Regions from separate parts of the Aliiglaciecola sp. NS0011-25 genome, predicted to be linked through region 1. Evidence: predicted binding sites of a transcription regulator. Region 1 holds the regulator's gene; the other holds the start of a gene.
What was found. Region 1 encodes LexA, which represses DNA repair genes until DNA is damaged. Its sites were predicted from a motif close to TACTGTATNNNNATACAGTA; they were not measured.
Positions count from the first base shown of each region.

Region 2: recG (ATP-dependent DNA helicase RecG) is a predicted target of LexA. The motif match lies at 2,009-2,028, and genes of this name have one in related genera.

Region 1 covers NZ_BAABWR010000005.1:33,522-37,298, forward strand. Annotated here, with positions in the region: gene plsB (glycerol-3-phosphate 1-O-acyltransferase PlsB) at 1-146, opposite strand, end outside; gene ABWV72_RS05700 (PEP-CTERM sorting domain-containing protein) at 570-1,430, shown strand; gene lexA (transcriptional repressor LexA) at 1,599-2,222, shown strand; gene coxB (cytochrome c oxidase subunit II) at 2,709-3,777, shown strand, end outside.
Region 2 covers NZ_BAABWR010000022.1:17,203-20,979, reverse strand. Annotated here, with positions in the region: gene ABWV72_RS17340 (peroxiredoxin-like family protein) at 1-582, shown strand, start outside; gene ABWV72_RS17335 (mechanosensitive ion channel family protein) at 644-1,966, opposite strand; gene recG (ATP-dependent DNA helicase RecG) at 2,267-3,777, shown strand, end outside.

The sequences.
Region 1 (3,777 bases):
GAGTGAGTTCTGAGCAAATAAACTATAGGTTTACTTTTATCTATACCCAGCTCACTTTCAATGTCTGTTGGAATACTATTGACTTTGACCAGCCATTTTACGGGAAAAGCAAAAATCGAAAGCAGCAAATTATGCAGCCAATCCATATTATATAACACCTTGAGGTTTCGAAATCGTTAAAAGCATAGCATGAAGAACGGAATTCTGTTCATGTTTGCACACCAAAACACGCAGACTAACGACTCTTGAGTCGTACTGCTATTTTATATTGTTAGCGCATCTAAAGTCATCTTGTTTAGTAGCATTATCATATTTCAAATCAATTTCTATTAACTTCGCAATTGTCAGAAAATACTTCCGGTAATAAAAATATCCAATATGAGGTTTGGCTTAATATTTTGTCAGTTAGTTTTACACATCAAAGTAGTGATTTAAATTCATTCAATCTAACTTGCTGAAAAGTATTGAGTTTACATTTAGGCATAAAGTATGCTTACTTTTTGCACAGTTGCAGGATGTATCTATAAAAAGATTCAAAAATTGAGTTCCTAATAATGGAGAAAGGGTCAATGAATAAAAAAATGATAAAAAGTGTAAGTTCTTTGCTTTTAACAGGAGCGCTCGCATTTTCTTCTACTATTTCTAACGCAGCAGAGATTCTAGTAGTCGATGAGGGAGGTCGTTTATCCGGCGGTGGTTGGACAGACTTATTCCAAACTACTTTTGGCGATAATCTAACAGTGATTAATAGTTGGGGTGTTGCGCCAACGGATATGTCAGCCTATGATATTGTATGGGATGGCGGATTTTTATCTGATCCAGGGGCAGCCATCGGTCAAAATGTTATCGACTTCGTTAACGGCGGTGGTGGTTTCTACGGTCAAACTGAACGACCTTGCTGTGAAACTCATAATGATTGGGTACAAAATATTTTCTCAACGCTTACTGGTGATGTTGCGATGCAGTTTGGCGGTGCAGGTGATTCTACTTCAAGCGAAACAGGTACTTTCCTAACACCTGATACGACTATTCTGGTTGGACCTAACGATATTCGTAATACGACATTTGATATCGACGCACCTGGACAATTATTTGTATCAGATCCTTCTAAAGTGTTTGCAGCCCAAGTAGCTGCAGACGGTTTTAACATTGGTGTTGCTTATGCCACGTCTGATTTAGTAAACAATGCAGGTCGTATCGTAACGATCAGTGATATTGACTGGCTAACTGGAATTTCTACAGAAGAAGCGCTTGCTTTGGAAAATATTCGTTCGTTTTTATTAGCGGGTGAGTCACTTCCTCCTGGTTGTGGTCAAGACCCAACTTTGCCTGAATGTCAGAACCCAGGTGTACCTGTTCCTGAACCTTCAACATTAGGTGTGTTGGCTTTAGGACTATTCGGTTTGAGAATGGCTTCACGTAGAACATAATTAATTCGATATATTTGTTAGAATATAAGAGGTTACTTTTAAGTAGCCTCTTTTTTTGTATCAATTTAATTTATTCTTAGATTAAAACATCAATCAACAAACAAAGTTTGTTTTATCTTCGTAACTGTATATACTAACAGTTAAACTGTATAGAAAAACAGGCTGTTTATGCGTCCACTAACTCCACGACAAAGCGAAATTCTCGAATTAATTAAAGCCACTATGTTGGCTACAGGTATGCCACCTACCCGTGCTGAAATTGCGCGACAATTAGGTTTTAAATCAGCTAATGCGGCAGAAGAGCACTTAAAAGCTCTGGCGCGTAAGGGGGTCATTGAAATTCTACCTGGCACATCTAGAGGGATTAAACTTAATGTTCCCCTAGAAGATGATTTGGAAGAAGTTGGCTTACCTTTGATTGGCCGTGTTGCTGCGGGTGAACCTATACTGGCGGAAGAGCATGTTGAATGTCATTACAAAGTCGATCCTGATCTATTTAAACCCAGTGCCGATTTTTTGCTTAGAGTAAGCGGTATGAGTATGAAGGATATCGGCATTTTGGATGGTGACCTGCTGGCAGTTCATCGTACAACCGATGTTCACAATGGTCAGGTAGTTGTGGCAAGAGTCGATGAAGACGTTACTGTTAAACGTCTTGAAAAGCGTGGTAGAGAAGTGATTCTGCATGCTGAAAACGATGAATTTAACCCTATTAAAGTGGATCTAGCGTCGCAACCTTTTAATATTGAAGGTATTGCTGTGGGCGTTATTCGCAACGCTGATTGGATGTAATTACGCGGTTGATTGCAAAGTTCTTTAAAAAAGGTGACCTATTTGGTCACCTTTTTTATTATTTTGAATGTTAGTTTTCTAAAACTGCGAACCACGATTTCTCTATTTTGTATTCTGCCAGTGAATACATTTTCTGTTCAAAAAATATCCTAAAAAATCCATTTCAGAATGTCTAGTTATTCTCCGAGCGAGCATTTTTGTTTTTTGCGGATGGAAAATTACCGATTTTAATATCTTTAGTAACCAAAGCTATTTGCAATTGATATAAAAAATAACTTTTTTGCCTATTTTGATTGAAAATCAACCGGTTGTTTATAATTTTAACAAAAAACACTAGACGTTAGACTTTAGTTGAGTAATTCTTATACTAGTTTTTACAGCTTCATAACATTTAGATCCCAAGTCATTTACCATAGCTGAGTTTTTTGCGGTTGTTTACTCTGCTTTGCTCCTTTGGGAACGGCTTAAATCAACAGGAGGTGTTGAGTGAAAAAGATATGGTCCGGCATATTGGTAATACTGACCAGTCTAATTGCATTTACAGTATCTGCAGATTCGACTTCGACTGCTGATCAGTATCAATTGAATTTGCGCAAAGGCGCGACTGAAATCAGTGGACAAGTTTATGATCTGCACATGCTCATGTTTTTCATATGTGTAGTCATTGCAGTATTAGTGTTTGGTGTCATGTTTTGGAGCATGATTTTCCACCGTAAATCTCGCGGTGCTAAACCTGCTAACTTTCATGAGAGTGTAAAAGTTGAAATCGCTTGGACAATAATTCCTTTTATCATTCTTGTCGTAATGGCATTCCCAGCGGCTAAAACCTTGATTGCAATGGAAGATCCCGAAAACTCAGAAGTAACTGTTCTTGTTACTGGGTCTCAATGGAAATGGCATTACAAGTACATGGAAAACGACGTTGAATATTATTCTGTGATGGCAACTCAGCAAGAACAGATAAACAACAAGTTTGAAAAAGGCCATAACTACCTCTTAGAAGTTGATCGTCCTTTGGTTATTCCAACAGGCAAAAAGGTGCGTTTCTTGGTTACCTCGGATGATGTGATTCATTCTTGGTGGGTTCCTGACTTTGCCGTTAAAAAAGATGCTAATCCCGGTTTTATCAATGAAGCCTGGGCAAATGTGATTGAACCTGGTGTATACCGTGGTCAATGTGCAGAGCTTTGCGGGAAAGATCATGGATTCATGCCAATAGTTGTGGTCGCCAAAGAACCCGCTGAATATGAAGAATGGATAAACACTCAAGAAGAAATACAGCGCAAAGCGAAAGAAGAAGAGCAAAGATTGTTGGCCATGAATATGAGCATGGAAGAGCTAATGAGCACTGGTGAGCAAGTATATATGCGCGCTTGTGCAGCTTGTCACCAGCCAAATGGTCAAGGTTTGCCCGGGGTTTTCCCCGCATTGGCTGGAAGCCAAATGGTTGTGGCTGATATGCCTGCGCACATTGAAATCGTTGTAAACGGTAAGACGGGTACTGCCATGCAAGCTTTTGCAAAACAATTAACTATGAGTGAGCTGGCAGCAGTTA
Region 2 (3,777 bases), on a different contig from region 1:
CAGCTGTTTGCCTTAGACCGAACTTTAATCGCGGAATCCCCTGAAGATGTAACTCCCTTATTAAATGGCCAAACTATTCCCAATGTGACACTGCGCACCGCGACTGGTGCGCCGGTTAGTTTGCAGGCGATGATTATGCAAAAACCGACGATTATATTGTTCTATCGTGGGGGATGGTGTCCCTATTGCAGCCGTCAATTAGCAGAGCTCAAAGATATCGAGCAACCTTTGGTTGATTTAGGTTATCAAATATTAGCAATATCGCCCGAATCACCAACACGTTTACAAGAGCAAAAACTAGAAACTGAATTTGCCGTGCAGTTGTTATCAGACGAAAGTTTACAGGCCATCAAAGGGTTTGGAATTGGTTTTTATGTACCTGCGGAAACAAAATCTAAATACAAAGAGAAAAACAACATAGTGTTAACCGAAGATGCGGACAGTGAACGCGCGGTATTGCCGGCTCCTTCAGTGTTTATTACCGACAAAACAGGCTTAATCAAATTCAACTATGTTAATCCAAACTTTAAAGTAAGACCTTCTGCAGAGCTGCTTTTACAAGCAGCCAAACTAAGTTTGTAATTACTTACTTAAGCTGTGAGCCCTTTCAAACAATTAAAATTGAACAGGGCTCAGTTATTCTCTAATTTGAACTTTTGACACTGAATGTCTCTTCGTTGAGGATCCGAACTTCACGTTGAGGGAATGGTATTTCAATGCCATTTTCTCTAAGGGTTTCAAAGATTATTAACATCAAATCCCCGCCAACGCGATTTTTGCCATCATCAATGCCCTCCATCCAGAATTCCACAAACATGTTTACCCCAGAGTCCCCGAAACTATCAATTTCACAATCTGGGCGTTCTTCAAATGGTACGTCCGGGCCGCTGATGACAGAAGGGTGTTCGGCCACCGCCACTTTAATAAACTCTACCATCGAGCGTATGTCTGTTGCGTATGGCACTGAAAAATCTACTCGATAACGCTGCTTAGGATCTTTATGAGTCCAATTGACCATTAAATTGGAAATGAATTTTTCATTGGGTACCAGAATGTCTTTGCCGTCGTAGGTTTCTAGAACCGTGTATCGCATTCTGAACTCACGGACGAATCCTTTACTGCCGTCATCCATTTCCACAAAATCGCCAACGGTTAACGAGCGATCTAGCAAAATGATAATGCCTGAAATAAAGTTCGAAGCGATGGATTGTAAACCTAAACCCAACCCTACACCGACGGCACCACCAAACACGGCAAGCGCAGTTAGATTAATGCCCATCACATTTAACAATAACAGTGCAATAATACAAAATACCGCGACCTCAAAGAGTTTCGAAAAAACTTCTCTAGTGCGGATATCTATCGATTCTTGTTTACGAATGATGTCTTTGCCAAAGCTATTAGATGCGCGTCCAAGCCAAAATAGCACTGCACCGAAAATCAGCACTCTTACCACGCCGTATGCGGTGATATTAACGTTACCTAAGGTAAGAGATATGTCTTCCAGTGCAACAATAACAGTGCTAAGTGAGCCGGTTAAATGCAGCAGTAAAATCGGTAATCCCACCCACTTGAATAGTTTCGCGGCGATAGTATTTACAACCAACACGCGAATCATTGAGTAATAGAAAAGTAAAACCGCAATGGTCAAGGCTGTATCCAAAAGCCATGTTGAAAAGCCTGCATTGTGGACTGTTTCGATAATCACTTTTAAGGTAATCAATGCAATCAATGGACAAACCAAATAACCCACTCGATAGGCGAGTTTACGCATAGGGTGAGCGCTTGAGTCTGGTTCGTAGTGAGTTAGTCCTACCGCATTTCGTATTTTGCGAGCCAACCAAAAAGCCAATAAGTAGACAAACAGCACTATGGAAACTTGAGCATAAGTATTTGGGTTGGTTAAAGTGCTAAGAATAACTAACCATAATTGATCAGCTTGGGTGGAAATGGTTTCTAAGTTCATATCAATTCACATTTTCAAATTTCTAAACTTACTATGAACCAATACCGTCAATTCGTATAGTTGGTTCGGAATAATTGCACTAAGTATAGACTTGGTTTTTATCCAATTTCAGGTCGGTGTTCATGTTAAAAGCAATCTTAAGCGTGAAACTTCGTGTATTTTAGATAGGTTAAAAGCCTTTAAATATCAGCGGGCAGCGGCTTTGTCCAAGGTTTTGTATTTTTAGCCTTCAGAATAGTTGTATTCTGCTGGCTGTAAGGCAAAATAACAGGTTGTTTCGTTCTGAATAAAAAGGCTCAGATGCAATCTCTGGCAATAACAAAATTAACCGAATTAAAAGGTGTAGGCAGCAAAGTTGCTGAAAAGCTCGAAAAAATTGGGTTAGTTACCATTCAGGACATGCTGTTCCATTTGCCCCTTCGTTACGAAGATCGCACGCGTATCTACCCGATTGGCGATTTGCAGCCCTTTTTGCACACAAGCATTGAAGGGGAAGTAATGTCTTGTGATGTGCAATTTGGCCGAAAACGGATGTTGGTGGTGCGAGTAAGTGACAATACTGGCACCCTTACCTTACGCTTTTTCCATTTCTCGGCAGCACAAAAAAACAGTTTAGAAAAAGGCACCACGATTCGTGCTTTCGGCGAAGTGCGGGCAGGCAAATTCGGCTTAGAAATGATGCATCCTGAATATCGCGTTAAACGTGATGAATCCGTCAGCGAGTTGGAAGAATCACTTACTCCAGTGTACCCCACCACCGAAGGCGTAAAGCAAATCACGCTGCGTAACCTTAGTGAGCAAGCCTTAACCAAACTAAAACAGGGTGGGCTAGCGGAACTGCTGCCTGATAATCTTTACGCGGCACAAATTAGCCTAGTAGATGCTCTATCGCTCGTCCATAGGCCGCCTCCCGATGTCGCCTTGTCGCTATTAGAGGAAGGCAAACATCCAGCTCAGCAACGCTTGATCATCGAAGAACTACTAGCTCACCATTTAAGTGTTTTAAAAGTTCGCCAGCAAAGTAAGCGCCAACAAACTTTTTCGATTCCGATTTCTACAGCGTTAATCGACCAGTTTTTAGGAAACTTACCCTTTACTCCAACCAACGCGCAATCCCGTGTGGTAGATGAAATTCAGCATGATATGCAACAAGACTCGCCAATGATGCGGTTAGTCCAGGGAGATGTGGGCTCTGGTAAAACATTGGTGGCGGCAATGGCAGCTTTGTCTGCTATAGGTGCAGGTTTCCAAGTGGTAATGATGGCACCCACTGAGCTGCTGGCAGAACAACATGCCAATAACTTTAGTGATTGGCTTTCACCGCTTAATATTCGAATTGGTTGGCTGGCCGGTAAGTTAAAAGGTAAAGCCAGAGAATCGGTATTAACTGAACTGAAAAATGGTCAGATTGATATGCTCATAGGTACTCATGCGGTTTTCCAAGAAGCGGTTGAGTATCATAAACTTGCCTTAGTTATTGTCGATGAACAACATAGATTTGGTGTGCACCAGCGTTTGGCGTTACGAGAGAAAGGCGAGCTACAGGGGGCGTTTCCCCATCAACTGATTATGACCGCAACCCCTATTCCACGAACCTTAGCGATGACAGCGTATGCGGATCTTGATACCTCGATAATTGATGAGCTACCCCCAGGGCGCACGCCAATCACCACAGTTGTGCTACCCGATACGCGGCGAGGTGAAGTGATTGAAAGAGTGCGTAACGCTGCAGTTAACCAGAAGCGTCAAACTTATTGGGTCTGTACCCTTATTGATGAGTCAGAAGTGTTGCAGTGTCAGGCCGCAGAAGA